DNA from 4 places in the Brucella sp. TWI432 genome. Region 3 is predicted to be linked to each of the others. Evidence: riboswitches for the same ligand, from Rfam matches in the RefSeq annotation. Region 3 holds a riboswitch; each other region holds the start of a gene.

Region 1 (7,941 bases), on a different contig from region 3:
GTGTTTCGCCAATGGCTGCGCCCAGCCACAAGGCAAAAAGTAACAAAACAAGTGCCAAGGTTGCAAACAGCACCCTGCCGCTCGTCCCTTTTGACTTTAATAATTGCCCCGTGGCTGCGCGCATTGTCATTTATTCAGACCCGAGGCGGCAATTGCATCAGCCAGTGTTTCAATGCCTTCGATGGTGCGAATGGTCGGGTTCATGGCCTGCGCATCCATATCAAAAACATGGCCTTCCTTAACGGCGGGCATGAGGCTTGCAACCGGATCAGTCTTCAAAAACTCCCGCTTGACTGCAACATCATCGGCAGGAAAACGACGACGATCCATCGTTCCAGCAACAATCATCGTCGGATTGGCTTTGGCGATTGTTTCCCAGCCGACTGTCGGCCATTCCTCTTCGCTATCAATGATATTATCGATGCCGAGCGTTTTCAGAATGTAGGCCGGAGCACCATTTTTGCCCGCGACATAGGGATCAATATCAAGTTCGGCACTGGAGAACCACACCACAGCAGAAAGCTTGCCTTCGACAGAGCTAACCTTCTTGCGAGCCGCTTCTTCGCGCGCTTTCAGATCAGCGACAACCTGTGCACCACGATCCTGCACGTTGAAAATCTGCGCGAGTTCTTCAACTTCCTGATAGATAAGATCCATCGAGAAAACGGTGTGACGTACGCCATCACCGCCGCCGGAATTATCCTTGCCTACACAATCGGCTGGCGCGGTGTAAACCGGAATTCCCAGTTCTTCAAACTGTTCAGGCTTTGCAACAATGCCCTCAGGACCCACATGCCACTGAAACTGCGCAGCCACCATATCCGGCTTTTCAGCAAGCACGCTTTCAAAGCTCGGATCGTTATCCGCAAGACGTTTCACCTTGGCATTGGCTTCTTCATAGCCTTTGAGAACCGGCCCGATCCAAACGGCGGTGCCGACCATCTTGTCGCCAAGGCCGAGCAGATACATGATTTCGGCGCTGCTCTGCCCCACGGCAACCGCACGCTCAGGTGCGTGTTTAAAGGTTACATCGCGGCCACAATTCTTGAGCGTTAGCGGGTAAGTGGTATCGGCAGCGAAAGCATTGCTCGCAAAGCTCGTTACGAAAAGGGCGGCAGCAGCCAAGAGTGCGCCCAAAGGCGCCTGATCTGAAAGTTTCATTTTTATCCCCGAAAGAAATGTGAGAAATGGCCGCGTCAAACGGCGGAACCGGTCCGGCGCCTGAAGTGAACGGACATATCCGAGGATATGAATGACAATAGGAAACAACGTCTTGCGACGCGAAAAGCTGTCATAACCAACTCCTGCTCCGGGCATCCCCGCCCGTGACAATGGACTACGTTAGACGGCAGGTCTCCTGGCTCGCGAATATAGGCCGTTCATCTGCCTTCCCGAGCCATTGTGGGCTTAGTGGCATAACGCCTTGACAGCGTCACGAGGATGAACAGCATCCGCTTACAGTTGCGGGGGCAGCCACGGTCTCGGTCCCTTTTGGGTCGTCCTCACCGTGTTCCCTATTAATCCCCTTCGCTCTCGGTCGGGGAACCGTCGTAACTCTATTACGTCCCGATACCAGCCGCGTCAAGCGAGCTGGCTGGCTTTATAGTTAAAGCATGTCCAGGAAAACTGAGAACCGCCTTTTCGAGAATGGCATTCATAAAAACGAGAAGATAGAGCGAGCGTTCTGGGTACGATTAAGCGCAAGACACTCCTGGCTGCGTGGACAATTATATCTTGGTTCGTGGTATGGATGAAAATCTGTGATGTCATACGCAGATAGGGCGGCCCTACTGGCAGCGCGGATAAACATCCATATTGATCGGAATCAATGATACTTCATTTCCCTGTTGCCAAAGTGCCTTCATAAAAGGAGAAAATCATGTCCAACACTCCACATACACTGGGTGAAGAATTTCCTGACAAGCTCAGCGCCATCCATGCTTTAAAAAGTGCAGACCCAAAATTTGCGCGCATTCTTGAAGAATATGACTCAATCAACGACCGTATTCATCGCGCCGAAACCAGAATTTCGCCGGTCAGCGAAGAAGAGGAAACAAATTTACGCAAACATCGCCTCAACTTAAAGGACGCAATCTTGCGCGCCTTAGAGAACAGTTGAGCACGTTTCAAAAAATATAAACTTGGCGTTGCCACTACGAGCTCACATACTTTCAATGCAATTTTTGTGCTCTCTGAAAATTGCATTGGAAAATTATCAAGATAACTTTCAAGCTCAAAACACGGTTTATTCGGCAACACTTTTTCATGGCTCATCGAGCAATCACTAAGCCGTCCTCAAAAGACGGCAGATATCTGCTCGGATCATTCTGCTGATGCTGGCGGCTTAGTTTGCGTTGCAGCAGGAGAAACGGAACGCTCACTGTTGGAAGGCACTTCAGGCGCAATGACGCTGCCAAATATTTCAACGAGCACCCAGACTACCGCAGCCGCAACAAGACTGATCAGCAAAATGATAAGAACCGGCTTCCCCTCCCGGCCCTGCCTTGCTTCATCCGGGTTTAGCTGTTTCACGGATCAAACCTCCTCCTGCCTCGAAACCTATACAATAGGCCAATGATCAATGGTGGATTTGGTTCCAAACAGAAACGTTGCACTCAAAATAGTGCGTAAAGACCCAGAATTAATGTGATTTTAGATTAGATGGTACGGACGGGTCGCTTCACCGCTATCTATAAAGCCCATATTTTGCGGGCTTTCAGCATCATTCTTGATAACTATGTGGCGCATAATGTGGCGCGTTATGTGGATATATTTTCCGACGTGTTTCATACCTACAATAAATTGGGACTCTACAAGGAGCGCTATCAGATTGAATGCTTCTTCAACAGAATCAAAAATTTCAGCAGGATCGCACCGCGATGCGAGAAAACGCTCTCAGCTTTCATGGGAATCGTCCATCTTGCTTGCGATTTGATATTGCTCAAATGAATGCAGGCAGAGCTCACTATGCCTTTTGAAGAATTGCTAATAAACAACACCTCAATTCCGTAAAAGCAGATTTCAAGGTCAAACAACTTGGAAATGCCGCATAAACACTATCAAAAACCTCACGACATATCTAACGCAGTTAACCTGCCGCCCTCTTAAGGATGCGCTCAAATTCGTTGTATACCGCACCTGCCAGCTCATCTGTTGGCTTCTCGCCTTGCAGTGTAAGAGTCGGAGCCGTTTGCTGGCCAAGCCAGCGTTCATGTTGAGCGAGATTCCGTCCGGCGAAGTCGGGGTCATCATAACCTGATGCCCATTCCCGAAATGCTAAATGCGCTTCGTGCATGTCGCCGCCGGGGCGAATGCGATCACCGTGGCGCGCCGCCTCTCGTTGGTCGAGACGTTGCAGTCTGATGGCGGAAGGTGTGTAAAGAAAGACAATCAGATCGACGTCACGGATCAGGGCTTCTCCCCAGCCGATGAAGGAGCCGGTCAATATCCACCCGTCAGCTGTACTTTGCCGTTCGGCGATCAGGCGCACCCGCTCCTCAAATGGGCGTTTCACGCTGAACGGCGGATCGGTCGGCATCCAGTAGAAATCATCAACGTCAACTTGCGGTGTTTCGTACAATTTTGACAACGCCGAACCGAGCGTAGAGACACCAGAACAGGAAGCGCCCGTTATGTATATTTTCGGCCTACCGTACATTCGGGTCGATTCCCTCGTGACATCCTACGTTGATATTCTTGCTGCTTGCTCTGCTCAACTCGCCTTGCCTCCTGAAAGGTAGCCTTGATTCGTGCTTCAGCTGATTTGAGAGCCACTTTATCAACATAGACTGGCAAAATTTAAATGGAAAAGGCCCCATCGATTGGGACGGTTTTATCATTTCTTATCTTGCGCCAAGACGGCAAGCACCTGATCAAGGCGCTTATTTGTCTCTTTCAAGCCTTCGCGCGTTTCGTCACGCATTTCCTTCATACCCTCGCGCAACTGCCGCACGTGATCGTCTAAATCAACTCGCTTGACATACTCATCACGTACTCGATTTACGCGATCATGCAATTGATCATCGCCGACCTTGATGGACGACGAAAGGGAACGAAACGCCGTCAGCAGCGCCCCGCCGAAAAAAAGGCAGAGAGTGATCGCTGTTCCGATCAGCCATTTAATGTCTTCACCCATTAAAAGTGCATCCTCATTTCTTATCATGCTTTGCACATTCATCTTTCGACCAGACGCCACCGGCGCAGCCTCGAACGATTGTGCGGTCTATCTTTCGCTGATCCGCGTCAGTTGCGCCACGTGCGCCGAGCAAATCAGTTCCGAGCACGCGACGGACGCCGCTCACATTTGCCGGTCCTGAATGTCCACACCCTGCCAGCGTCAATGCACTGATCATAAAGGAGAGCAGCACCAAAGGCTTTCTCAGTCGCTTCATTGTTCTGCCTTTCGATTTTGATTTCGACACTGGATCGACCGTCACGCGTGCCAGCCAAATACCCAGTAGCCAGACACAAAAATGCCGTCAGAACAGCGGCGGCGGCCATCTTCAACCAGTTCGGGATTAAGGCCCAGATTGCGCTCATATCGCATCTACCAGCTTTTCAAGCTTGGCCTTAATCTGTGGCATAGAATAGATCGCCCACACTGCAAGAGTGGCCACGACAACCACTGAGATAAGCTGTGCTCTCCAGTCGAGCAGGCCAACGGCGGGGAGTGCTGCGGCAGTCAACCAAGTCCAGAATCGGGTTGTTTTCGCGACTGGCTTTTCAACGACCGGTTCCGGCAGAACATCGTCCGTCTTGGCCTTGATCTCCTGATCAACGCCATAGCCTTCTGCAAGCAATGCCTTGTCATACTCACGCGCATAACCTGCAATCAGTTCGGCCTTGTCAGTTCCGTTGACGATCCGTCGAGCGCCTTTGAAGTCGGATTTTTGGAGAGTGATGTAATCGGAAAGCTTCTTGCCAGTGAACCAGCCTTCGACCATGCCAGCAATGATAATGGGGGCCGCATACTCAGGCTTGAGCAGTAATTCAGGCTTTGACACGAAATCCATGCCCAGAATCTTACCAGCCTTTTCGTAATTCACCTTCCAAGTGATTTGAACGTAACCGCGACCGATATAAGGCCAGTATTTCTTTGAACGCAGATACTTGTCGCCGCCCATCTCATTGATTGGCTTCATCGTGTGGGCCGTCTCATGGTACGCAGTGCCCAACACATACGCCATTTGATTACGCAATAGCCCGCGTTCTCGACCAGCCTCAATCAAGAGGCGGGTATCGCCAAGGTGCATATTCATTGTGTTTTCCTATTCTTATGAGATTATGGTTGGGTGTGATTTTGTCCCCAAACTCAAGAATGCGCAGCCCCGGCACGACCTGCAAGTCTGGGTCTTTTTATACAATAAAAAACCGCCTCAAAGGCGGCTTGTCATATGGCATGTTTCTTCGGACTGATTAGCGCAGGTCAATCAAAGGGGCAGATTATGTTTTGGGTGAACGGCTTTTGTATCGGCCATTGTAATCGGTGTCGTTTCGGTCGGATTTATTTGGATGTTAAAATCTCAATTTTTATACGGTTGACGCTGACTTAAGAGGAATTTCGAGACTAATTCCTTAATTTTCCGACATTTCCTACCTATGGGCTGCGTTTCAAATGTTGCAGCGATTTCATTGCTTACCGACGTATCAAACGGCCTTCTCTTCTTTCTCAGCCGCTCGAAGGTCCCGGAAGTAATCTGCCAACACCTTGTCCGAGCTCCGATCGACAAAGTTGTATAACGGCTTGCCGTGAGTATCCATGACGAGGATTGAGATGTACTCGATAACCAATCCCGTCAGAAAGATCGATACCCCACTGAAGAACATGATTGTAATCATCAATGACGCCCAACCCGTTACTGGAATGATCGAAGGGTCAATCAGTTTGGCGACAATCACCACCAAGGAGAAAAGGAACGCGAGGCAAACAGCCAGGCCACCGATGGCGCTACCAATGCGCAAAGCCTTAACTTGCGTGGAGAACAAGAGGCGACGCGCATGGCTGAACAAGCTCTTGAGGCTGTACCCGCTCTTTCCTGTCGCGATATACCGCTCATCCTTTAATAGCATCGTCACATTTGAAACGCGTTGCGTGAACCACGAGAGTGTCATATCGAAATAGGTGCTATGGCCACACGCCTGAGATGCTTCACGAGCTATACTGCCGCGAATAAGTCTAAAGCTATTGAAAATGGCGATATTCCGATTTCCGCTTAAACGAACCATTAGAGACTTGAATGTCTTTGAAGACCAATCTCTCAATAAACTTTGGTGAACACCTTCTTCCGGATTCGCATAAACTACATCACCACCCGAGTTAACGGCCTGTGCCAGCAACACTTCGATTTCTTCTGGTGGGTGCTGCAAATCCTCATCCATTGTGACGACCCAATCACCGACGCTCTTCATGATACCTGCCACAGTAGCGGCATGCTGCCCATAGTTTCTTGATAGGTGAAACGACTTAACCCAATCGTATTCTAAACCAAGGCTATCAATAATCGCCCCAGACGTATCCTTAGCACCATCTTCAACAAAGATCAGTTCGAACACCTGAAACGGTGCACCCAAATCATTAAGCTTTGACCGTAAGCCAGCAACGCGCTGGCAAAGTTGCCTAAGATAAGCCTCGCCGGAATAAACTGGAACGATAATAGAAACAGAAATCATTAAAAGCCTCGAAATTCGCTTGCCCAGTGACTTAACAACTGCCAGAAGCATCATCAAACAAAATCTAACGGACAAGCGATGAATGTGATAATTCAGTTTGGACGGTTCGGGCTCGTAGGCCTTGTCAACACGTTCATTACACTTTTGGTCATTGCTATTCTGACGTGGCTCGGTGCGTCACCATTCGTTGCCAATGCCGTAGGCTATGCTGCGGGACTATTGAATAGCTACTTCTGGAATATGAAGTGGACATTCGAATCGGAAACCAGCTGGGCGCACTCGCTAAGATTTATTACAGCCTTTATCATCTGCTATGCCGCTAATGTGTACATCTTGCATCTCTCATTGCCGCTCACTCGTTACCAGGTATTAATACCTCAACTACTTGCTATGGCTTCATACACATTACTGTTTTTCATTCTCTCTCGGGCTTGGGTGTTTAAAAAGTGAAATCTACAAAAATAGAAAAAGAAACACTACTGTGGTCAGCCGTTTCTGTTATTGGTCTAATTTCCGTTATTTCATTATTCTTGGGCATAAACAGCCCTGATGACGTGCATCAAAACGCTCAACCAGCCGACTCCTTCTCCGCAATTTACACTCACTGGAATAATTTCCGTTATTTTATTGTAGCTATTTCTCAACCATTTTTAAAACTTGGTATCCATTACAATGAAGTTATGCCTATATGGGTAATTACATTGGTGGCGGGAATAACAGTTTGCTGCTATGCAACATTAAGTTATTCTCGACTACCCATATACTATACCCCTTTTTTCATAGCTATAGTTACAGTTCATGGATATTTTACAAATATTTTTTATTACCCAATGTCCTATTCTGTATTCGGGTTTGGATTTCTTTTTACTGGGCTTGCGGTTATTTGCCTCAGATTTAAAAAAGGCTTCTTTTGGACGTTACCAGCGGGAGTGCTCATTAGCCTAGCACTGATGTCTTACCAACCTGCTGCACTCATTATTTTGTACGCCGCATCGCTTAGCTATTTAGCTAGATGGTTACAAGGAAACGAAGACTTCTACGACATTTTTAAGGATGTAGTCCGCTCGCCATTGGCCTTTCTATGCGGAGTAATTATTTTCCTCTTATTCGTAAAAATTCTCTCGAATGGTTCAGGCAGAGCGGTTGAGCCTAGTAACTTTTTTAAGAATATTTCTCCTTACTTTCACACTTTGAAAGAAATGCTGAGCGGCATCAATGCGCAGAACAATATTTATCCGCAGATTCAGCGTTTTGCAGTGCTAATAATCTCAG
Region 2 (7,941 bases), on a different contig from region 3:
GGCACGGCAAGGCTGTTTGGGCGTGAGGTCGACCCAAAGGATATCGATATACGCCGTCATGTTGGTTACATGTCGCAGGCGTTTTCGCTCTATTCCGAACTCACAGTTCATCAAAATCTGGAGCTTCACGCCAAGCTGTTTGGCATGTCCGAGGACAAGACCAAAAGCAGAATCAAGGAACTGGCCCAAAGGTTTGATTTGGCTGAAGTTCTGGATGTTTTACCCGACTCGATGCCGCTCGGTATCCGCCAGCGCCTGTCGCTGGCTGTGGCGCTGATCCACGCGCCGGATATTCTCATTCTCGATGAGCCTACTTCAGGCGTTGACCCGGTTGCGCGCGATGCATTCTGGCAAATCCTTGCCGATCTTTCACGCAACGACAATGTCACGATTTTCGTGTCGACCCATTTTATGAATGAGGCGGAACTGTGTGACCGGATCTCTTTGATGCATGCCGGTAAGGTGTTGATCAGCGACACGCCAAAAGCCATCACCGAAAGCCGCAACGCAGCGACACTTGAAGACGCTTTCATCGCATATCTTGAAGAAGCAATTGGCGAAACAGCGCCTAAAAAAGACGTTCAGGAGGCGGCGAAGGTTCAGCCTGAAAAGGTTGAGAATGACAAAAGGCCAAGCTCCAGCTGGTTACCAAATCCGCGGCGGATGCTGGCGTTCTCGCGGCGCGAGGCGTTGGAGCTCAAGCGCGACCCGATCCGCGCGACACTGGCTATTCTGGGCACTGTCATCCTGATGTTCGTGATCGGTTATGGTATCAATCTTGATGTCGAGGATCTGACATTCGCGGTTCTGGATCGTGACGATACGACAATCAGCCGGGATTACACGCAGCAACTTGCCGGTTCCCGCTATTTTATCGAAAAAGCACCCATTACTGATTATGATGATCTTGATCGGCGTATGCGTGAAGGTGAAATCAGTCTGGCGATTGAAATCCCACCGAATTTCGGCAGCAATGTCGCGCATGGTCGTTCTGTCGAAATTGGTGCCTGGATCGATGGTGCCATGCCGATGCGTGCGGAAACTGTGCGTGGTTATGTCCAGGGTATGCATGTCAATTGGCTGACGCAAAAGGCGCGCGAGCTTTATGGAAATGCTGCCGCTGTCGGGAATTTCAATCTGGAAATTCGATATCGCTATAATCCGGACGTGCAGAGCCTAGTGGCCATGGTGCCAGCGGTTATTCCGCTGCTTTTGCTGATGATCCCGGCCATGCTGGCGGTTCTCAGTGTCGTGCGCGAGAAGGAACTTGGCTCGATCATTAATTTCTATGTGACGCCGGTGACCAAGTTCGAGTTTCTGCTGGGCAAACAGCTGCCTTATATCGCGCTTGCCTTTATTAACTTCCTGATGCTGACGGCGTTTGCGGTTTTCATCTTCCGCGTGCCATTCACGGGCAGTTTCCTGACCTATGCCACGGCAGCGCTTCTTTATGTCATCATCACCACCGGTATGGGGCTGGTGATTTCGACCTTTATCAATAGCCAGATTGCGGCAATCTTCGGTACAGCATTGTTGACGCTCATTCCGGCAGTGCAATATTCCGGCATTATCGATCCGGTGTCATCTCTTCAGGGAGCAGGCGCCTTCATCGGCAAGATATATCCGACAACGTATTTCGTGACGATTTCGCGCGGGACTTTCTCAAAAGCGCTCGGCTTCTCTGATCTTGCCGGATCGTTCCTGCCGCTGCTGATCGCCATACCGGTTCTGACCGTTCTCGGTATTGTACTTCTCAAGAAGCAGGCGGGCTGAGATGCGAATTTCCAATATATTCCAGCTTGGCATCAAAGAACTGCGCGGATTGGCGCGCGATCCTATGCTTCTGCTGCTCATTGTCTATGCCTTCACGCTTGCGATTTACACGGCTGCAAAAGCCATGCCGGAAAATCTCAACAATGCAGCGATCGCAATTGTTGATGAGGATCAATCGCCGATTTCGGGACGTATTACGACTGCATTTTATCCGCCGTATTTTGTGCCTCCAAAGCTCATCTCATCGCATGAGATGGATAAGCGGATGGACACAGGGCTTGATACGTTCGCGCTCAATATTCCGCCAAATTTTCAGCGCGATCTGCTTGCCGGGCGTTCGCCGACGATCCAGCTGAATATCGATGCAACGCGCATGAGTCAGGCCTTCACCGGCGGCGGTTATGTTCAGTCGATTGTCTCAAGTGAAGTGAACGAGTTTCTCAATCGCTATCGTGGGGACACGCAAACGCCGGTTGGACTTAACTTACGTGCGCGCTTCAATCAGGATCTGAACAAAGGCTGGTTTGGTGCGATCACCAATGTCATCTCATCAGTGACCATGCTTTCGATCATCCTGACTGGTGCAGCTCTTATCCGGGAACGCGAGCATGGCACAATCGAACATCTGCTGGTTATGCCGGTGACGCCACTTGAGATCATGATCTCCAAGATATGGTCGATGGGGATGGTGGTGCTGGTGGCAACGGCTTTTTCGCTTATTGTGGTTGTGCAGGGTATTCTGGCCGTGCCGATTAATGGCTCGCTGACGCTGTTTTTAGCGGGTGCTGCGTTGCAGCTTTTTGCAACCACCAGCCTTGGCATTTTTCTTGCAACGATTGCCGGTTCCATGCCGCAGTTCGGGCTTTTGCTTATGCTGGTTCTGTTGCCTCTTCAGGTGCTTTCCGGTGGTACAACGCCGCGCGAAAGCATGCCGGAAATTATCCAGAATATCATGCTGGCAGCGCCCAATACGTATTTCGTGATGTTAGCGCAATCGGTGCTGTTCCGCGGTGCGGGACTGAGTGTCGTATGGCCGCAATTGCTGGCTATGATTGTCATCGGAAGCGTTCTTTTCTTCTTTGCGCTTCGTCGTTTCCGCGATTTTCTGAGATAAAAATCTATATAATTCAACCATCTCAATCGCTTTGCTCCGAATGTGATTCAGAAGGGGCACATTGTTGCAGTTGATAATTTACTGCGGCCTTGCTATCGCTCTTAAAGGACATGGTTCCGCCTTCACGGCGGATGAAAAGGGAACACGGTGAGATCTTGCGATCAATGCCGTGACTGCCCCCGCAACTGTGACCGGAGAGTCGTCCTCTCATGATTTGTATCATGATACAGCCACTGAAGTTTCAGGCTTTGGGAAGGTGGAGGTTCGATGAAGACCCGGAAGTCAGGAGACCTGCCATATCCAGTCACCCATGGCTGACACGAGGGGTGTTCAGTCGCGGCCGTCCGTAGCGGTGACATTGTGAAATGTTGCCGTGGGACACAGACAAGGGGGCACCCTGATTTCTGGCGCTTGCGGTGAGTCAAAGCTTGCGTGCAGGAAGAATAAATATATGCAAACTCTCAAATTATCGGCGTTTCTCGCATCGGGTCTTCTGTTTGCCATGCCACTTGATGCAAGAGCACAAGACAATGAAGACGGGATTGTGCTCGATACGATTGTGGTTACACCGCTTCGCAGGGCGACGTCGCTGCAACGCTCAACCTCCTCTGTGACGGTGATCGATAAAGCTGATATCGAACGATCCGCAGCCCCTGATCTGCAATCCCTTTTGCAATATTATCCGGGTATTTCGATTACCACCAATGGCGGGCAGGGTTCGTCATCCAGTCTCTATATACGCGGCATGTCGTCCAAGCAGACGGTGGTGCTGGTCAATGGTGTACGCACGGCCTCCGCCACAACTGGCGCAACAGCGCTGGCCAATATTCCATTGATGTCTATTGATCGCATTGAGATTGCCAAAGGTGTGCATTCTTCGCAATATGGCGCGGATGCGATGGGCGGCGTTATCAATATCATCACCAAACAGGGCGGCGCCTGTGGCGAACGTTCCTTCTGTGGGAGTGTGAGCACGGGCGTTACCCATCCATGGGGTGGATATGCATCTGCTTCGCTGCAGGGACGCAGCCAAGACGGTATCGACTATGCCTTTGGTGCCGCTGTGACCGGTACACAGGGATATAATTTCACGACGCCTGAAGCTTTTGGCTATGAGCCGGACCGCGATGGTTTTCTGCAGGGCGCGTTTAATTTCGCGCTCTCCAAAGATTTCGATTGGGGCAGGATTTATACAGATGGTTTGTTGAGCCGCGGGCGCAATCAATATGATGGAAAAGCGCCGTCTTTCAACGAAGCCTATACCACGGCTTTCAATGGCAAGATCGGAGTGCGCATTGATCATACGGATGACTGGTCATCAACGATTGAAGTCAGTTCCGGGCTCGATCACAGCCGGAATTTTCGCAAAGGTGTGAGTGGTTCTGATCGGTTTGAAACCACGCGCTACGGTGTTTACGTCTCGACGGAAAAGCAGTTTGAAACGGGTGATTTTAGCCATACCCTGACGGGCGGCGTTGAAGCTTATCGCGAGGATGTCAATGCAACCGTGTCTTATGCTGAAACCAGCCGAGACCTGGCGGCAGTCTTTGGGCAATATTCGCTGGAATATGATGCGCTGCGGTTTGATGGTGGTGTTCGCTACGATCACAATGAGCAGTTCGGTGATGTCGTCACTTATAATCTTGGCGCGAGCTACGAAATTGTGCCTGATCTGGTGCTGCGCTCATCATTCGGTACGGGTTTCCGTGCGCCGACATTTAATGAGCTTTATTATCCCGGCTATGCCAATCCTGATTTGCAACCGGAAAAATCCCGCTCTTACGAGGTTGGTCTGAACTGGCAGGTCACAGACAAAACAAGCGTTGATATGGCGTTTTATCAAACATGGCTGCGTGATGCGATTATGAATACCAAAGGCGCAGACCGTAAAAGCCGACCCTATAATGTTGCGCATGCTCAGATTACCGGGTTTGAGGCAACGCTTGTGCATCGATTTAATGACATATGGGGCATCAAAGGGTCTATTGATCTGAAGCGTCCGATTGATGAGGATTCGGATAATGATCTGGTCTATCGGGAGCGTGTCAAAGCGACAGCCGAGGTTAATTACAAGCCGGTCGACAAGCTCGATCTCACAGCACGACTGCGTTATGGTGGTTCGCGTTTTGCCGATGCTGACAATACGATCAAGCTTGATCCTTATTTGACGGCAGATTTCATCGCACTCTATGACATCGATACCCAGTCTCAGCTTAAAGTTTCGGTCGAAAATATCTTTAACAAGGATTATCAGACGACGTCGGGTTACAATGCACCGGGGCGCAGCTTTACTATTGGCCTGACGCGGAATTTCTGATTGCGGATCATGTGGGCGAATAAACGGCTATTGGCATCGAAAATCAGGCTCGGTCTGTTGGCCGGCCTGTTTCTGGCTGGCCTTCATCCGGCGTTGGCACAGGAGAAGCCCAAGCGCGTGGTGTCGATCAATGTTTGCACAGATCAGCTCGCCATGTTGCTGGCGGATGATACGCAGTTGCAATCGGTATCCTATCTTTCGCGTGATCCGCTTTTGTCGGTGATGACCGCGAAAGCGCAGCAATTGCCGGTCAATCACGGACAGGCGGAAGAGGTTTTTCTTGCGAAACCCGATCTGGTGCTGGCAGGCACATTTTCCTCGCGCGCGACTGTTGGACTGTTGCGCGAGCTGGGTGTTCGGGTTGAGGAATTTGCTCCTGCACGGTCTTTTGAAGATATTCGCGCGCATATGAAGCGGATGGGGGCATTGTTGGGCCGGGAAGAGCAGGCGGATAGGCAAATTGCGGCCATGAATGCCGCTTTGGCAGAAGTTCCAAAGCCTGCGCATCGGCAAACGGTCGCGCTCTATTATGCCAATAGCTATACGTCGGGGCGTGGCACGTTGATCGACGAAGCTATACGCCTTGCGGGTCTTGATAATCTTGCAGACAAAGCTGGTATTCGTGGTTCTGGCATGCTGCCTTTGGAAATGCTGATCATGAATAAGCCAGATATTCTGGTCCGGGGATCACGCGGGCGACCACCCGCACTGGCCTTTGAGAATTTTGAACATCCGGCTTTGCGGGCTCTGGAGAAAGAGACGAGAATCGTAACATTGAACGATAATCTGACAGTCTGCGGTGGGCCATTCAGCGTTGATGCGGTGACAGAGCTTTCGGAGGCTGCGCGTGACTGAAAATGCTCGCTTTTATCTCCTGCTGCTTTTGCTTGGCTTGTTGGTGGCAGCATTGTTTGTCGTGTCGTTGCTGATTGGTCCAGCATCCATCGGTGTGGGCGAGAGCATCAAGGCGCTGTTAACGGGGCAGGGCGATGTGATCGTGCTGGTGATGCGTGAAATCCGCTTGCCACGTGCAATCCTCGCATTGCTGATCGGTACGTCACTGGGGCTTTCAGGGGCTGCTCTTCAGGGATATCTGCGCAATCCGCTGGCCGAGCCGGGTTTGCTTGGCGTGAGTTCTTCGGCATCGCTGGGCGCCGTGATTGCGATCTATACCGGATTTTCGCAGGTTTTTCCCTTGGCGCTGCCGTTGCTGGCGTTGATAGGTGCTTTTATCTCGGTGTTCCTGGTGAAGACACTTGCCGGACGTCATGCCGGAACCTTGACGGTCATTCTGGCCGGTGTTGCCGTTACCAGTCTTGCGGGAGCACTGACGGCATTGGCGCTTAATCTCTCGCCCAATCCTTTTGCCGCGATGGAAATTGTTTTCTGGATGCTTGGTTCGCTTGCGGATCGCTCGATGACGCATGTGTGGCTTGCGGCCCCCTTCATTCTGATTGGCTGGGTCATGCTGTTGGCGCTCGGCCGTGCGCTTGATAGCCTGACACTGGGGGCTGATGCCGCGGCCAGTATGGGGGTTAATCTTTCACGCGTGCAGATGCTGGCGGTGCTGGGAACTGCGGCTTGCGTTGGCGCATCAACGGCTGTGGCGGGTGCTATCGGTTTTGTTGGGCTTGTGGTGCCGCATCTTCTGCGTCCGCTGGTCGGTGCGCGACCATCGCGATTGCTGATTGCAAGTGGCTTTGGCGGGGCAGCTCTTTTGCTCGCAGCCGATGTTTTTGTCAGGATATTGATGCCGGGGCGCGAGTTGAAGCTGGGTGTTCTTACGGCCATTATCGGGGCTCCCTTCTTCCTGGGCCTGGTCTTCAAATATCGGAGGCGGCTGGTATGAGCACACTTTCAGTCCACAATCTTGATGTGTCGTTGGGGCGAAAAACCATTCTTGAAGCCGTTGGTTTTGAGGCAGGTGAGGGCGCATTTATTGGTCTGATCGGTCCGAACGGTGCAGGCAAAACAACACTGCTGCGCGCGCTTTTGGGGCTGACGCCTTCAACAGGCAATGTTCTGTTGGATGGCTCTGACCTCAGAAGAATGCATGTCGCGCATCGCGCCAAAACAATCTCTTATCTGCCGCAGGAACGCGATGTGGCGTGGCCGGTAACGGTTAGAATGCTGGTGTCGCTTGGACGCTCAGCACTGAAGCCCGTGTTTGTAGCGCTGGATCATGATGATGAAGCTGCGGTTGAGACCGCGATGCAGCGCATGGGCTTGGTTGAGCTTGCGTCGCGTCCTGCCAATGAATTATCGGGTGGTGAAAGAGCGCGCGCTTTGATTGCGCGAGTATTGGCGCAAAACACGCCCGTCATCTTTGCCGATGAGCCGGTCGCCGGTCTGGACCCAGCCCATCAGCTGGAATTGATGGAACTGTTTGCCGGATTGGCCGACGAGAAGAAGACAGTGATCGCCTCGTTGCATGATCTTGGTTTGGCTGCGCAATATTGCACAAGGTTGATCGTGCTTAATCAGGGCAAGCTTGTTGCCGATGGTGCGCCGGAAGAGGTTCTCAATCGCTCACTTCTGAAAGATGTTTATGGAATCGATGCGCAACTGATGAAGATAGACGATGAATTTGTGCTGCACACACGCAAGCGTATGCGTTAGTTCTCTCTATTTTTTTCCAAAAACTTTTTGGAACGGTGGGGTTTTTCCACCGAACAGCCAAAAAGCTCAAATTTTAATCAAACCTGCTTGCTCTTACAATTTCTTGTGATTAACCAAT
Region 3 (7,941 bases):
ACCATTTCCCGATATTTTTCGGTGATCGAAATCTCGGTCATCGGCACGCCATAGACGCGTTCAACGTCATAAGGCGAGAAGAGATACATATCTTCGTCGTTTTTAGCGAGTTCGAACGTGATGTCGGGAATCACAACACCAAGCGACAATGTCTTGATGCGGATTTTTTCGTCCGCATTTTCACGCTTGGTATCGAGGAAGCGCATAATATCAGGGTGATGAGCGTGCAGATAAACCGCACCCGCACCTTGACGCGCACCAAGCTGGTTAGCGTAGGAGAATGAATCCTCCAAAAGCTTCATCACCGGAATAATGCCGGAAGACTGGTTCTGAATCTGTTTGATCGGTGCGCCGGATTCACGAATATTGGTCAGGCTCAGAGCCACACCGCCGCCACGCTTTGAAAGCTGAAGCGCCGAATTGATGGAGCGACCAATCGATTCCATGTTGTCTTCAACGCGTAGCAAGAAGCACGAGACCAGCTCGCCGCGCTGCTTTTTGCCTGCATTGAGGAAGGTCGGCGTTGCTGGCTGATAACGGCCCGCAATAATTTCATCGACCATTTCGCGTGCGTGCTGTTCGTTGCCACGTGCAAGCGTCAGCGCCACCATGCAGACACGATCTTCGTAGCGCTCGAGATAGCGCTTACCGTCGAAGGTCTTCAACGTATAGCTGGTGTAATATTTGAATGCGCCAAGGAAGGTCGGGAAGCGGAACTTCTTGTCATAGGCATGATCGAAAAGATCGCGCACGAAATTAAAGGAATACTGGTCCAGCACTTCCCGCTCATAATAGCCTTCAGCGACCAGATAATCGAGCTTTTCACGCAGATTATGGAAGAACACCGTGTTCTGGTTGACGTGCTGCAGGAAATATTGCTGTGCCGCCTGGCGGTCGCGATGCAGCTGAATCTTCCCCTCATCATCATAGAGGTTCAGCATTGCATTGAGCGCGTGATAATCGAGCGAGGTCTCAGCAGGTTTCTGCGGCTTGCTGCCTGATGCAGCAACCGTCGCCGCAGATGACTCCTGCTTTTGCGAAGCAGCGACTGTCTCGTGCTCACGGGTCAGGGTTGTGTCTGCCGTGTCCAAAATCGTTCCATCCCGTCTTTAACATTGCCAATGTCTTCGTCGGTTCCCAGAAGCTCAAAACGATAGAGGTAGGGAACCTGACATTTGGCAGAAATGATGTTGCCTGCGAGGCCAAAGGCCTCCCCGAAATTGCTGTTTCCAGCGGCAATGACGCCGCGAATGAAGGATCGGTTATCCGCATCATTAAGAAAGCGGATGACCGGCTTGGGAACAGCACCTTTCGCGCCTCCGCCGCCATAGGTTGGTGTTACGAGCACAAAAGGCTCGTTGACCCGCAACAGGCCCACATTGTCTTCATAGCTTTCCAGCGGAATGCGCTTTGAGCGCATCCCCAGACGCATCACAAAGCGATGCGTGTTTTCCGAACGGCTGGAAAAATAGACGATCTGGCCCATAACAAACCCCGGCAGCGGAAGGGATTATGCCAGCGCGCTGATCATATCCGGACGAAAACCAGCCCAATGGGATTCACCGGCAACAACAACCGGCACCTGACGGTAGCCCAGTCCCTGAACGAGATCATACGCATCGCTATCCGCGGAAATGTCGATAACATCATATTCAATGCCCTGACGATCGAGCGCGCGGGTGGTTGCTGTGCACTGGACGCAGGCGGGCTTGCTATAGACGGTGACGTTCATTTTTTCCTCACTGGGGATAGATTGGTATGGGTTGCGGCTACTGGAGTAACGACGCACAAAGACGCTCGCACATGGTAAAATGCGCGCGGAAAAACTCGGAAACTGAAGAAATGCGGCTCACCCCACTGGCAAGCCATGCACACTAGCCCGTAAAGGGCGGACCGGAACTATTCTGTTTCAAATCACTCGACATGCTTTTCACCCCGAAGCTATTGAGAGGGATATACGGGGCACCAAAAAACATGGCAGCACAGTGCCACACTTTATCGCGCGCCAACCGGACACCCCGCCCGTGGACGTTACGTTCAAGGCAGGTCTCCTGGCTCACGGCTCACCGCCCTCATCCGTCTTCCCGGCCTGTGCCAGTGACATCTGGATTTGAGCTTGCCGCTTACAGTTGCGGGGGCAGCTACGGCTTAACAACATCCACGATGAATGCAGCGCACCGTATTCCCATCTTCGCTTTCAATTCTCACGAATCGTAAGAACCTTGAACACAATATGTAGTACCTGAAGTTAAAACTTCGTCAATGGATAGATGCTTCAAAAAAAATTAAATCTAATTTTGTTGCGCTGCGGCTGTGAATAACAGGGATATTTTATGGTGCCCGACCACAGACGGGCCAAACCAGTGAACAGGTAATCCGATAGATAGATTCGCGGCATTCGACAATCTGACAGAGACGCTCACACACAATATATAGCGAAGCCGTCCAGCACCCGGCACATAATCCGAGCCCAGCCACAGCAGCTCTCAGAAATTATGTTTCGCCTTACAAATCATGCAAAAAATCTCAACACGGGATCAATGGTTTGCGCGACTGCTCAATAGAGCGCGCCATTGAATGGCTTATGATCCTCGCTCTTCCTCGAAGGGATAATTTGACAGCCGGGCTTCATATCCTGTATCGATCCATCAAATTCTGAACATTGTTCAGCATGCTGAACAATTAAGAAGGGATCCTCCCAAGCATCTCTTCAGACGACCGATGCACCGGCGGCATCGGGAAACTGCTGGTCTGGCTTTGCTATATGTGAAAGCCAGACCATTTAAAACCCAGAGTCTCGGCACCGGCGAGGAATGAGAGACCTCGGCACTGGGGAAATTTGGATAAGGGTGGAAAGTATGACTGTAGGGATCAAGCCATTTTCGTTCGATACCGTTGGCTCAATGCTCGTTGAGTGGAGTGCCGCGAAGCGTCTTGGCGAAATTCTGGGCGAACGGTTTTCCGAACGCAAAATCCTCATCGTAACCGACAAGGGTCTGCACAAGGCTGGCGTACTCAACGAAGCACTGGCTTCACTTGAAAAGGCGGGCTTCGTCACCAGTATTTTCGATGCTGTTGTTGCTGATCCGCCGGAATCGGTTTTGTTTGAATGTGTCAATCAGGCCAAGTCGGCAGGCTGCGATATCGTATTGGGGCTGGGCGGCGGCTCTTCAATGGATATTGCCAAGCTTGCTGCCGTGCTTATCGTTTCTGAGCAGGAACTGTCTGAACTTTATGGCATTGGCAAAGTGCAGGGCACGCGTCTGCCGCTGATCCAGATTCCGACCACCGCTGGCACCGGATCGGAAGTGACAAACATCACGATTCTGACCACCGGCGAAACCACCAAGATGGGTGTCGTTTCCCGCCAGCTTTACGCGGATTTCGTCATTCTGGATGCAGAGCTGACCTGCGGTCTGCCAGCGCTTCACACAGCAGCCACCGGCATCGACGCCATGGTTCACGCAATCGAAGCCTATACCAGCCGCATCAAGAAAAATCCTCTTTCCGATGCTTTTGCGCGCGAAGCGTTGAAACTTTTGTCGGCCAATCTTGTTGCAGCCTGTGAAAACGGCAAAGATCGTCACGCCCGTGAAGCCATGCTGCTTGGTGCAAATTTCGCAGGGCAAGCTTTCTCGAACTCCCCGGTAGGCGCCGTTCATGCACTGGCTTATCCACTTGGCGGTCATTATCATGTACCGCATGGCCTCTCCAATGCCCTGATGCTGGGGCCAGTGCTGCGCTTTAACATGGCGGGTGCTGCCGAGCTTTATGCAGAACTCGCTGACCTTCTGATTGGCAAATCAGAGGGTACAACCGAAGAACGTTCAGCAGCTTTCGTTGCATATATGGAAGACCTGATGAACCGTTCCGGTGCTCCACGTCGCCTGCGCGATGTCGGCGTCACAGAAGAAAGCCTCGAAATGCTTGCAGGCGATGCAATGCTTCAGACGCGTCTTCTGGGTAACAACGCTGTTGACGTGACGGAAGCTGACGCGCTTGCGCTTTATCGCGAAGCCTTCTGAGTTAGCAAATATCATTTAAATCCAGACGCGGAAGAGTGCTCCCAATAAGCGCTCTTCTACGGCCTGCTTCATCCTTTCGGAGTTAAAACCTTGAGCACTGAACGCATCGACGGTCAGGAGCAGCCATATTGGCCTGCCGGACCGTTTAAAATCCGCTTGCCCTTCGTTCATTATAAATTCGAATGGCCTGACTATTTCCAAGGTCTATTGATGTGCGCGGTGGATCTTTCAGCAATTCCATTGATGACAGAACTTCTTGGCATGCCCTTTGAAGTGGCGCTCGCCGTCGTCATCCTGAACGGTCTTTTCTATCTCGCGCACCATCTGCTAGGCGATCCGGTTGTGCCAGGCTGGATCACCCCCGCTATTCCCCTTCTCATGGCTTATTGCGCCACTTTCCCAGAAGGACCGGAACGCGTGCATGCCCTTGTCGCGTTCCAGATGATGCTCGGGTTGTTTTCGATCTTCATCGGGGCGACAGGGTTGGCGCATCGTGTCGTTCAGCTGATACCATCTGCCATCAAAGCAGGTGTCATCGTGGGAGCTGGTTTTGCTGCAGTTATTACTGTTTTCAAAGTCGGCGGTCGCTTTGATACATTCCCGTTTACGATCAGCATCGCTGTTGGCATGGGTTTCTATGTGATTTTTTCGCGCCAATTTGCGCGTATCAAAAACAGCAATCCTCTTTTGGCAACCATCGGCAAGCTCGGTATCTTTCCGATCATTTTGCTTGCAGTCATCATCGCGCCGCTTTTTGGCGAAGCACCATGGCCAACAATCGAATGGTCCTTCACAAGCCCGGATTTTGGCACTCTCTGGCGAGAATATACAATATTTGGCCTTGGCATGCCTCCGCTGTCCATGTTCCTCACCGCTGTTCCCACGATGCTGGCAGCCTATATCGTGCTCTTTGGCGATGTATTGCAGAGCCGAGCTATATTGAAGGAAGCTGACGAAGCGCGCCCTGACGAAAAGATCGACTATAGTCCTGACCGCGCGCACCTGATCTTCGGTGGACGCAATGCCGCAATGAGTGTGCTCGGGCCAGATGTCTGCATGTGCGGGCCACTTTGGTCGGCAATGCATGTGGTGATTGTAGAGCGTTTCTCGCAAGGGAAAAAAGCCATGCACTCGCTTTTTGGTGGCGCAGGCTCTTTCCGCTGGGGAACCAATACAGGTTTGCTCCTCATGCCGATTGTGACGCTTGTTCAGCCGATCCTGGGTGTAGCATTGGCGCTGACTCTGCTTATTCAGGGATATGTATCGGTGCGTGTTGGCATTCTGGAAGCACGTTCGCAGCGCGATCTTGGCATTGCCGGCATCGTTGGCGCCGTTCTGGCTACACGCGGGGCAGCCTGGGCATTTGCTACCGGCGTCATCCTTTGTCTGCTCGTCTATGGTCGTGATTTCTTCAAAGGCGAAACTGACAGCACTTTCGTCAAAGACCAGAAATCGCAGTGATCTGACCACGAAGCCTCCCGAATACTTATTGGGGGGCTTCTGCTTTTTATACACACAATATAGCTAAATTTGCCTCTTTAGGCAGTTTCATATAGATTTCCGCCGCAATCCGGCAACCGCATTTTTCACCGCTGCGTCTATTGTCGCGCATTGCGTGATAGTTCGGAGTAAAAATTGCGTAGTGAACAGTCTGTTCTTCAAATATCCATAGCAGTTACTATTTTTATTGCAGGGTTTGGTGTTGTCTTCGGCCTTTTATCTGGGTCATTTTCGATTGTGTTTGATGGCGTCTATATGCTGGCCGATGCCGCGATGAGTGGTCTTGCACTTGTCGTTTCACGCCTGATTGCGCTTTCTGCGCTGCCAGAGCCGCCGCGCGGAAAATTGCGCGACCGTTTCACCATGGGTTTCTGGCATCTTGAGCCGATGGTTCTGGGGCTCAATGGCATCATGCTCACGGGTGTGGCCATCTACGCGCTGATCAACGCGATCGGTAGCCTGATGGATGGTGGCCGCGATCTGGAATTCAGCTATGCTATCTTCTATGCCGTGCTAGCCCTCATTGCATGTCTTGGCATGGCATTTCTTGAAATGCGCGCCAACCGCAAGCTCAAATCAGATTTTATCGCCCTTGATGCAAAATCTTGGATCATGTCTGGCGGCATAACGGCGGCACTTCTGATCGCCTTCACCATTGGCTATTTCATTCAGGAAACCCAATTCGACTGGATCACGCCTTACATCGATCCTGCCGTGCTTGCGCTTGTTTGCGTCATTATCATTCCAATGCCTGCCGCAACGATCAAACAGGCATTATCGGACATGCTTCTGGTTACGCCTGTCGACTTTAAAAAGCACGTCGATGACGTGGCAAAGCAGGTTGTGGACCGCTATGGCTTCAAATCTTACCGCGCCTATGTCGCCAAGGTCGGACGCGGTAAACAAATCGAACTCTATTTTATTGTACCAAAGGCACAACCTGCAAAGAAACTCGAAGAATGGGATGCATTGCGCGATGAAATCGGCGATGCGCTCGGCGGCGAAGGCCCTGACCGCTGGCTGACGATTGCCTTCACAACGGATGTTGAGTGGGCGGTTTAGCGCGCCGGTCTGTTTCAATCAGATCGAAATACGCTCTAAAGCGCAATTTTTGCCGACCTTCGCTTCACTACGGCAAGACCTATGCCCAAAGCGAATCCGTTGCCAGATTTCATTACTGCCCGATTTAAGCGATCATTAACCGTGTTTTTTCGAACACAAGGGCATGGCGAACGCACAACCGTCACAACTGTTGAATTCGAATTAGATCATAAAATTCAACGCATTGATAAATGTTTCATTTTTCGCGCAGAAATGTGATCGCGTTTTACGTTGACTATTAACATTTCGTTAACCACAGTTTGTTGCAATTTGTTACAAAGCGTTATTTTGGAGCAGGCACGAATTGAAAAAGATACGGCAGATAAACCAGCAGTCCCTGAGCGCAGGGAACCGCACTGCCGTGTCGCAAATGACCACTTTCTGGGGTGTGATGCGCGCCTATTGGGTCTCGGAGCGCTGGAAAGAGGCATGGGCCCTTACGATCGCGATCTTCATCTTCACAGCATTCATCAGCAAGACGACGGTCTGGGTTGCGGAAGCATCCGGCCTTCTGATGAATTCCATCGTCAATGTCAAAAGTGCACCGGTGCAGGACCCGCTGATGGCCATTGCCATTAATGCCGGTATGCTGGTCATACTGATGCTTGGCAAGGATGTGCTGCTGGTCGGCTTCCGGCATCTTCTGTCCACCACCTTGCACCGGAAATGGCGCAAATGGCTGAATGACAGCTTCTCCGATGCACTGCTTGATCGCAATCACACGCATTACCATCTGCAACAGGGAAAAGGTCCAAGCCTGCCCGATAATGTCGATCAGCGTTTGCAGGAATCCATCAAGGGCATGACCGGCGGCGCCATTGGTCTTGTTATGGGCATTGTTGGTGTCCTGCTCTCAGCGTTCTTCGTTGGCCAGAAACTTCTGGAAATCTCGACAGAAGTAAACGGACTGGAGTTTCTTGGCTCTTATGGTGGTGCGGTCGTGGCTTTTGCCGCTATCATAGTCTACGTGCCGATTGGCACACTGATTGCGATCAAGATCGGCCGCAAACTGGAAAAGCTCAACCTGCGCATGCAAAAAGCGGAAGGCTCCTATCGTGGTGAATGGACCACGCTTCTACGCCGCAGCTTCCAGATTTCGGCTTCCGAAGGTGAAGCCGTACAAAGCACGGTCAACAAGCGTCTTTATCAAGACGTTGATGGAACCTGGAACCAACTCAACCGCTTTGATGCTGCCTATCTCGCCTTTTCACAGGCTTATGGCTTTCTGTCCAATCGCATCATCGCTTATATTCCGGGCCTGATCCCCTATATGAGCGGGGCGGTCAGCTTCCGCAACTATGTGACCGGTGCCGAA
Region 4 (7,941 bases), on a different contig from region 3:
CTTCGCGAACGTAGATGCCGCCCATGCCGAGTGGGCCGGTTTCTTTTATGACGTCAATCGGGAAATGTCTCTCGCGATCCCATTGCAGTGCATAAGGCGCAACGCAATCGGATGCAAAGCCGCGGGCCATATCCTGAATGGCGCGCTGATCCTCGTTGAGTTCAAACTGGTTCTGGTCGGCAGTATCCATGGTTTCCTCCCTATGAGCACCGCATCCTCCTGAAGCGACTAGATCACAATGACGCGCGGCTGCCAACGCTGCTTTGGAATAATGTTGCTCACTTTTGTAATAAACTGATGCGCATTTTTGCATATAAGCTTGCCGCAATCGCTGGTGATTGCCAGTGGCATAAACTTGGGATAGGCAAGCTCGCATGACACGCGCAATCATGTTTCAGGGAACGGGTTCGGATGTCGGCAAAAGCGTGCTTGTTGCCGGTCTTTGCCGTCTGGCACGCAATCGGGGGCTGAAAGTCTGGCCCTTCAAGCCGCAAAATATGTCAAACAATGCAGCCGTCAGCGAGGATGGCGGTGAGATTGGTCGCGCGCAATGGCTTCAGGCTCTGGCGTGCGGTGTGCCGTCATCGGTGCATATGAACCCGGTTCTGCTAAAACCACAGACCGATATGGGCAGTCAGGTCGTTGTGCAGGGAAAAGTGCGTGGCGAGGCGCGCGGGCGTTATTATCAACTATTGAAGCCGCAGCTGATGGCCGCGGTGATGGAATCCTTTGATCTTATCAGTGAAGGTGCTGATCTGGTGTTGATTGAAGGGGCGGGGTCGCCTGCCGAAATTAATCTGCGCGCCGGTGATATTGCCAATATGGGCTTTGCCACACGTGCAAATGTGCCGGTGGTGCTGGTGGGAGATATTGATCGGGGCGGAGTGATTGCATCACTGGTCGGAACGCATGCAATTCTGGCCGAAGAAGACCGTGCCATGGTGCGTGGCTTTCTGATCAACAAGTTTCGTGGCGATGTTTCGCTGTTTGATGATGGTCTTGAGGCAATTACCCGTTTTACGGGCTGGCGATCGTTTGGTGTCGTGCCGTGGCTTAAAGCCGTGTCGCGTTTGCCTGCGGAGGATTCGGTGGTGCTGGAACGCGCAACGCGGGGTGATGCCAAGGCGTTGAAAGTGGCAGTTCCCATGTTGCCGCGCATTGCGAATTTCGATGATCTTGATCCGCTGAAAGCGGAGTGTGAGGTTGAAGTTGTGATGGTTCCGCCCGGCCAACCACTGCCGCATGATGCAGGGCTTGTGGTTTTGCCGGGGACGAAATCGACGATTGCCGATCTGATTGCCTTTCGTGAAAACGGCTGGGAGCGCGATTTGCAGCTTCACGTGCGGCGCGGCGGGCATGTGCTTGGCATTTGCGGCGGGTTTCAGATGCTCGGCAAACGGATCAGCGACCCGGACGGTATCGAGGGACAGGTGCGCGACATCGACGGGTTGGGACTGCTGGACGTCGAAACCATGATGGAGCCGGAGAAAGTCGTGCGCAATGTTGTGGCGCACTCACAGCTTTATGATGCTAAGCTTGATGGCTATGAGATTCATATCGGGCGTACCACTGGCCCTGATGTGATCCGGCCATTTTCGCGGATCGGTGATCATGATGATGGTGCCGTTTCTGCGAGCGGACGTATCATGGGGACTTATCTGCATGGTGCTTTCAGTGCAGATGCGTTCCGGCATAGATTTCTGGCGGGGCTCGGTGTGTGCGGTTCAGGTGGGAACTATCGCGAAAGCATTGAAACCGCGCTTGATGAACTGGCTGATGGCCTTGAGTCCTGCCTTGATATTGACGGGTTGTTTGCACTCGATTGACGCCGCAACAGTGAACGCCTAATGTCACTTTATGCAATAGGTCTTTGCCGGAACGAATCCCGGCGATACCAAAAAGGGAATGCGACGGACGGACCCAATCCGGGCGTCTTTATCGCAGCCGACCCCGCGACTGTAGAGCGGAGAGGGATGAGGCAAGCCGGGCAACTGGCAACCACTGGAAACATCAGCGTTTCTGGGAAGGTGCATCACTCCCCACGACCCGTGAGCCAGGAGACCTGCCTGTTGCGTGAAGGACATTATGTCCGCACCCCCTGGGAGGTTTTCCCTGCTGCCTGCACGGAGGTTGTCATGGCTGCGCGTAACGAAAATACACTTTCCAATACACTCCCTCTCTCCCTTGCTGCTCGTCTTGGAACGGCAGTGGTGTCGCTCATGCTCGGCGCATTTCTGATTTACGGCGTTGGGATAGCCCATTCTGATATGCTGCATGATTCGGCGCATGACACGCGTCATTCATACGGTTTTCCCTGCCACTAAGCCTTTAGCTTTTAAAACAGGAAATAAGCAGCGCTCGATGGGGGACAATCATCGAAGCGGGATTGCTGTTGAGGGAATGAAATGTTGATCCGTTATCTTCTGGCCACGCTTGCTGCTGGCCTTCTGGCAGGGCTTCTCGTGACGCCTGCCATGTATTTGAAAACCGTTCCGTTGATCATTCAGGCGGAAACTTATGAAGACGCCGGTGGCGGTCATAGCCATGGTGACGCCGAAGCGGCTGCGCCACACGACCATGCTGCGGTGGCTGCCAGTGATGGCGAAGAAGAAGAGGGCGCTGAACTGCCGTTCGGTCGTCTTGGCAACACATTGCTTGCCAATCTCGTGGCCGGTGCAGGTTTTGCCCTGCTTCTGGGTGGGGTTGCGCTTCTTCTCGGTCGCCGTATTACACCGCAGAATGGTATCCTCTGGGGGATAGCCGGCTTTTTTGCGGTCGCTTTCCTGCCAGCTTTAGGGCTTTCGCCGGAATTGCCTGCGATGCCTGCCGCCGATCTGGCGCAGCGTCAGCTCTGGTGGATCTTGACCGTGGTGTTGAGTGGTGTCGGCATCTATCTGCTGGTTTTGCGTGCTGAGATTGTTTCTAAAATCCTTGGACTGGTGCTGATTATCTCCCCACATCTTTATGGTGCACCGCATCCGCACGATATTGCATCACCAATTCCAGCGCTGCTTGCTTCGCAATATGCCGTCGCATCGCTTGCAACAAACCTGTTCATGTGGGCAGTGATTGGTCTTGCGCTGGGCTGGTTTATTCAGGCCTATGCAAAGTCGGATATTGAAGGCTGATAGGCATGGCTCTGCCACGAAATGAAAATGCAAAAATCACGTTCGTTCTTGGCGGAGCCCGATCCGGTAAGTCGTCTTATGCGGAGAAACTGGTTGAAGGCTCAGGTCTTCAACCCGTCTATCTTGCGACAGGGCGCGCATTCGACAAAGAAATGGAAAGCCGCATCTCCATTCACCGCGATCGTCGCGGGCGTGAATGGCAGACGGTGGAGGAGCCACTCGACCTTGTGGGCGCGCTTGAAAAATGCGTGCGGCATGACCGCTTTGTGCTGGTCGATTGCTTGACGCTCTGGGTCACCAATCTGATGATGGCAGAGCAGAATATCGCTGCTGAAACTGAGACGCTGATAGCGGCATTGCCTGAGCTTTCAGGTCCGGTTGTTTTCGTTTCCAACGAAGTTGGTTTAGGCATTGTGCCGGAAAATCGGATGGCGCGCGCGTTTCGCGATTCAGCCGGGTTTTTGCATCAGGCTGTGGCATCAGTGGCAGATGAAGTTTATTTCATGGCGGCAGGTCTGTCGCTCAAAATGAAGGGTTAATTTGATGCAGGGACAGAAAATTCCAGCAACGGTGATCACCGGATTCTTAGGTTCCGGCAAGACGACACTGATCCGTAATCTGCTGGAAAATGCCAATGGCAAGCGTATTGCGCTTATCATCAATGAGTTTGGCGATCTGGGCGTCGATGGTGGAATTCTCAAAGGCTGCGGCATTGAAAGCTGCCGTGAGGAAGACGTGATCGAACTCAACAATGGCTGCATCTGCTGCACCGTTGCTGATGATTTCATTCCGACCATGACCAAGCTTTTGGACCGTGCGGACCGCCCCGATCATATTGTGATTGAGACATCCGGTTTGGCACTGCCGCAGCCGCTGGTCGCAGCTTTCAACTGGCCTGAAATCAAGACGCAGGTAACAGTCGATGGCGTGGTGACGGTTATCGATGCCGCTGCCGTTGCCGAAGGTCGTTTTGCGGATGACCACGATAAGGTGGATGCACAGCGCGCAGCGGACGAATCTCTTGATCATGAAAGCCCTTTAGAGGAACTTTTTGAGGATCAGATTCATGCAGCTGACCTGATTGTTCTCAATAAGGCCGATCTCGTTGATCCGTCGAAACTCGATAGCGTGAAGGCCGATGTGGCTGAACGCTCAACGCGTCGCGTCAACATGGTGCCAGCAAGCTTTGGCAAGCTTGGTGCAGACGTATTGCTCGGCCTTGGAGTGGGGACGGAAGACGATATTGCCAACCGCAAGTCGCATCATGAAATCCACCATGCTGATGGCCATGAGCATGATCATGATGAGTTTGAAAGCTTTGTCGTTGAAGCGGGCTCGGTTGCTGATCCGAAGGCATTTACCGAGAAGCTAAAGGCTGTGATTGCGGAACATGATGTTCTGCGTCTCAAAGGCTTTGTCGATGTGCCGGGGAAGCCGATGCGTCTGGTTGTGCAGGCCGTTGGTCCGCGTATTGAGCATTATTTCGACCGCCCATGGGGTAAGGATGAAGTGCGCAATACGCGTCTTGTCGTCATTGGTCTGCATGAGATTGATGAACAGGCGATCATCAAAGCCGTGAAAGATGCGACCTCGTAATGCATCTCTTACTTGCCCAGAAGGGAACGATCAGCGACGGCAATGAGGCCGTCGACCTCGGTCAGACGCCGGGCGATATCTTGTTCCTTTCCGCCGCCGATACGGAATTGGCCAGTCTTTCTCACGCCTACAAGCTTGTGAAAGAAGGGCCAAGTCTCCGGCTCGCCAATTTCCTGAGCCTGACACATCCCATGTCGGTCGATGCTTATATTGAGCGCACGGCACAACATGCGAAGCTTATTGTTGTGCGGATTATTGGTGGCGAGACCTATTGGCCTTATGGGCTTGAGGCGCTTCATGCCTGTGCTGTTTCGCTCGGCATTAAAATTGCGGTGTTGCCAGGTGATGATAAGCCTGATTATGGGCTTGAACGGTTCTCCACCATTTCCGCACCGGAGCGCGATGCGCTCTGGCAATATTTAATTGAGGGCGGGGCTGCCAATACGTCCCGCTTTCTCAATTATTGCACAGCATTGATTGATGAGAGCGAGAAACCGGAAGAGGCGGCACCGCTTCTCAAAGCCGGGCTGTGGTGGCCAAATATGGCAACGCCATCGCTTGATCTCATCCGTAAGCAATGGCAGGACGCTGATGCACCTGCTGCGGCGATCATTTTTTATCGGGCGCTTGTGCAAAGCGGACAGACGCAGCCGGTTGAAGCACTGATCAGTGCATTGCAGGCTAAGGGACTGAATCCGGTTCCGATCTTTGTTTCCAGCCTCAAGGACAGGCTTTCAGCAGCAGTGGTTGATGGCCTGTTTGACGATTGCCGGCCGGATATTGTGCTCAATGCAACCGGCTTTGCGATTTCGTCACCGGGTGCGGAGCGTAAACCGACCGTGCTGGATAAGCGCGGCAATATGGTTTTGCAGGTGATTTTTTCCGGTACGCCAAAAGCCACATGGGAAGCATCGCAGCAGGGTTTGCTGGCGCGCGATCTTGCGATGAATGTCGCACTGCCCGAAATTGATGGCCGCGTGCTGTCGCGTGCAGTGTCTTTCAAATCGGCAAAGCAATTCGATAGCACTGTTGAAGCCAATATCGTCACCCACGAGCCGGATTTGGGTCGCGTGGCTTTTGTCGCCGAATTGGCGGCAAACTGGGTGCGCCTTAAGCGTAAAAAGCCAGAAGAGCGCCGTGTGGCGCTGATCCTTGCCAATTATCCGAACCGTGATGGCAGGCTGGGCAATGGCGTCGGGCTTGATACGCCTGCCGGAACAGTGGAAGTGCTGCGCGCCATGGCGGGCGAGGGGTATCCGGTTGGTGACGTTCCTGCCGATGGCGATGCTTTCATTCGGCTTTTGATGGCTGGCCCAACCAATGCGGCGCGTGATGGGCGTGTCATCCGTGAAGTCATTTCTTTGAATCAATACAAGGCTTTCTTTGCAAAGCTTCCGAATATGATTCAGGAGGAAATTGAAACCCGTTGGGGTGGGCCGGAAAATGATCCGTTCTTTGATAAGAGGCTTGAAGGTTTTGCGCTGCCGCTGATGCGCTTTGGCGAAACAATAGCCGGTATTCAGCCTGCACGTGGTTATAATATCGATCCGAAAGAGACCTATCACTCGCCTGATTTGGTGCCGCCGCATGGGTATATCGCGTTCTATGCTTATCTGCGCGATGTGGCGAAGATCGATGCTATCGTGCATATGGGCAAGCATGGCAATCTGGAATGGCTGCCGGGTAAAGCCTTAGCGCTGTCGGAAAACTGTTATCCTGAAGCTGTTTTCGGTCCAACGCCGCATGTCTATCCGTTCATCGTCAATGACCCGGGTGAAGGCACGCAGGCAAAGCGCCGTGCGGGTGCTGTGATCATCGATCACCTGACACCGCCGTTAACGCGCGCTGAAAGCTACGGTCCGCTCAAGGATCTCGAAGCATTGGTCGATGAATATTACGAGGCTTCGGGCGTTGATCCGCGTCGCCTGTTGCGGTTGAAAGTGCAGATCCTTGATCTGGTACGCGATATTGGTCTCGACCGCGATGCGGGTATTCATGACCATGATGATGAAGATATGGCGTTGCAAAAGCTTGATGCCTATCTTTGTGATCTCAAGGAAATGCAGATCCGCGATGGGTTGCATATTTTTGGTCTGGCCCCTCAAGGGCGCTTGCTCACCGATTTGCTGGTGGCACTGGCGCGTGTTCCACGCGGTATTCCCGTTGCGCTGGGTGGCTTGCCGGGCGAGCAGAGCCTGCAGCGCGCTATCGCCAGAGACGCAGGCCTTGGCGAAGAGTTTGATCCGCTCGATTGTGCAATGGCCGACCCCTGGACTGGGGCGAAGCCTGAATTGCTGGTAGGTGCAAGTCCTGCAAGTTGGCGTATTGCTGGTGATACGGTCGAGCGTATCGAATTGCTGGCTGCGCAGTTTGTGGAGGGCGAAGTCGAGTGTCCGGCAGATTGGACACAGACCAATGCCGTGCTGCAGTCGATTAATGATCATTTGCGCCCCATGGTGAGCGCGTGTGGACCTTCGGAGATTGAAGGTTTTCTATCCGCTATTTCAGGACAGTTTGTGCCGCCGGGTCCGTCGGGTGCGCCAACGCGTGGGCGTCCAGATGTCTTGCCGACCGGGCGCAATTTCTTTTCGACCGATAGCCGTGCCGTGCCAACACCAGCGGCGTGGGAGCTGGGCCGCAAATCAGCGGAACTGCTGATCACCCGTTACACGCAGGATCATGGCGAGTGGCCGACCTCATTTGGTCTGACCGCATGGGGCACATCCAACATGCGCACTGGCGGTGATGATATTGCGCAGGCGTTGGCGCTGATCGGTGTAAAACCCTTATGGGATATGGCTTCGCGTCGAGTCACCGGGTACGAGATCGTGCCGATTGCCAAGCTTGGTCGTCCGCGCGTGGATGTGACGCTGCGCATTTCCGGCTTTTTCCGTGATGCTTTCCCGGAACAGATTGCACTGTTTGACAAGGCCGTGCGAGCTGTGGGTGCGCTTGATGAAGAGGTGGAGGACAATCCGATTGCTAGCCGCATCAAAGCCGAACAAGCACGGCTTATCGCAACGGGTGCGGATGAAAAGACCGCCGAACGTCGCGCGGGCTATCGCGTCTTCGGTTCAAAACCGGGTGCTTATGGCGCTGGCTTGCAGGCACTGATGGATGAGAATGGTTGGGCTGGGCGCAATGATCTGGCGGAAGCCTGGCTTGTCTGGGGCGGCTATGCCTATGGTGCGGGCGAAGAGGGCCAAGCGGAGCGCGG

The links. Region 3 has a riboswitch for cobalamin ahead of nrdH (glutaredoxin-like protein NrdH). Riboswitches for the same ligand answer to the same signal wherever they lie in the genome.
Region 1: another riboswitch for cobalamin. It lies ahead of ABE527_RS10095 (ABC transporter substrate-binding protein); the one in region 3 lies ahead of nrdH (glutaredoxin-like protein NrdH).
Region 2: another riboswitch for cobalamin. It lies ahead of ABE527_RS05925 (TonB-dependent receptor domain-containing protein); the one in region 3 lies ahead of nrdH (glutaredoxin-like protein NrdH).
Region 4: another riboswitch for cobalamin. It lies ahead of ABE527_RS06095 (CbtB domain-containing protein); the one in region 3 lies ahead of nrdH (glutaredoxin-like protein NrdH).

The regions. Positions count from the first base shown of each region.
Region 1 is NZ_JBDJNL010000005.1:88,391-96,331, forward strand. Features, by position in the region: gene ABE527_RS10090 (FecCD family ABC transporter permease) at 1-130, opposite strand, end outside; gene ABE527_RS10095 (ABC transporter substrate-binding protein) at 127-1,161, opposite strand; cobalamin riboswitch at 1,331-1,565, opposite strand; gene ABE527_RS10100 (HP1242/YdcH family protein) at 1,880-2,119, shown strand; gene ABE527_RS10105 (hypothetical protein) at 2,323-2,532, opposite strand; partial or broken gene ABE527_RS10110 (IS5-like element IS711 family transposase) at 2,789-2,949, shown strand; gene ABE527_RS10115 (ATP-binding protein) at 3,089-3,658, opposite strand; gene ABE527_RS10120 (hypothetical protein) at 3,836-4,135, opposite strand; gene ABE527_RS10125 (lipoprotein) at 4,149-4,391, opposite strand; gene ABE527_RS10130 (glycoside hydrolase family 19 protein) at 4,536-5,258, opposite strand; gene ABE527_RS10135 (glycosyltransferase) at 5,647-6,723, opposite strand; gene ABE527_RS10140 (GtrA family protein) at 6,748-7,119, shown strand; gene ABE527_RS10145 (glucosyltransferase domain-containing protein) at 7,116-7,941, shown strand, end outside.
Region 2 is NZ_JBDJNL010000002.1:173,232-181,172, forward strand. Features, by position in the region: gene rbbA (ribosome-associated ATPase/putative transporter RbbA) at 1-1,773, shown strand, start outside; gene ABE527_RS05920 (ABC transporter permease) at 1,775-2,887, shown strand; cobalamin riboswitch at 2,982-3,200, shown strand; gene ABE527_RS05925 (TonB-dependent receptor domain-containing protein) at 3,339-5,204, shown strand; gene ABE527_RS05930 (ABC transporter substrate-binding protein) at 5,235-6,059, shown strand; gene ABE527_RS05935 (FecCD family ABC transporter permease) at 6,052-7,053, shown strand; gene ABE527_RS05940 (ABC transporter ATP-binding protein) at 7,050-7,823, shown strand.
Region 3 is NZ_JBDJNL010000007.1:105,520-113,460, reverse strand. Features, by position in the region: gene nrdE (class 1b ribonucleoside-diphosphate reductase subunit alpha) at 1-1,091, opposite strand, end outside; gene nrdI (class Ib ribonucleoside-diphosphate reductase assembly flavoprotein NrdI) at 1,067-1,486, opposite strand; gene nrdH (glutaredoxin-like protein NrdH) at 1,511-1,732, opposite strand; cobalamin riboswitch at 2,025-2,240, opposite strand; gene ABE527_RS12115 (iron-containing alcohol dehydrogenase) at 2,859-4,025, shown strand; gene ABE527_RS12110 (hypothetical protein) at 4,116-5,486, shown strand; gene ABE527_RS12105 (cation diffusion facilitator family transporter) at 5,661-6,587, shown strand; gene ABE527_RS12100 (ABC transporter ATP-binding protein/permease) at 6,988-7,941, shown strand, end outside.
Region 4 is NZ_JBDJNL010000002.1:215,501-223,441, forward strand. Features, by position in the region: gene ABE527_RS06085 (isobutyryl-CoA dehydrogenase) at 1-190, opposite strand, end outside; gene ABE527_RS06090 (cobyric acid synthase) at 375-1,826, shown strand; cobalamin riboswitch at 1,848-2,084, shown strand; gene ABE527_RS06095 (CbtB domain-containing protein) at 2,136-2,324, shown strand; gene ABE527_RS06100 (CbtA family protein) at 2,406-3,128, shown strand; gene cobU (bifunctional adenosylcobinamide kinase/adenosylcobinamide-phosphate guanylyltransferase) at 3,134-3,667, shown strand; gene cobW (cobalamin biosynthesis protein CobW) at 3,672-4,724, shown strand; gene cobN (cobaltochelatase subunit CobN) at 4,724-7,941, shown strand, end outside.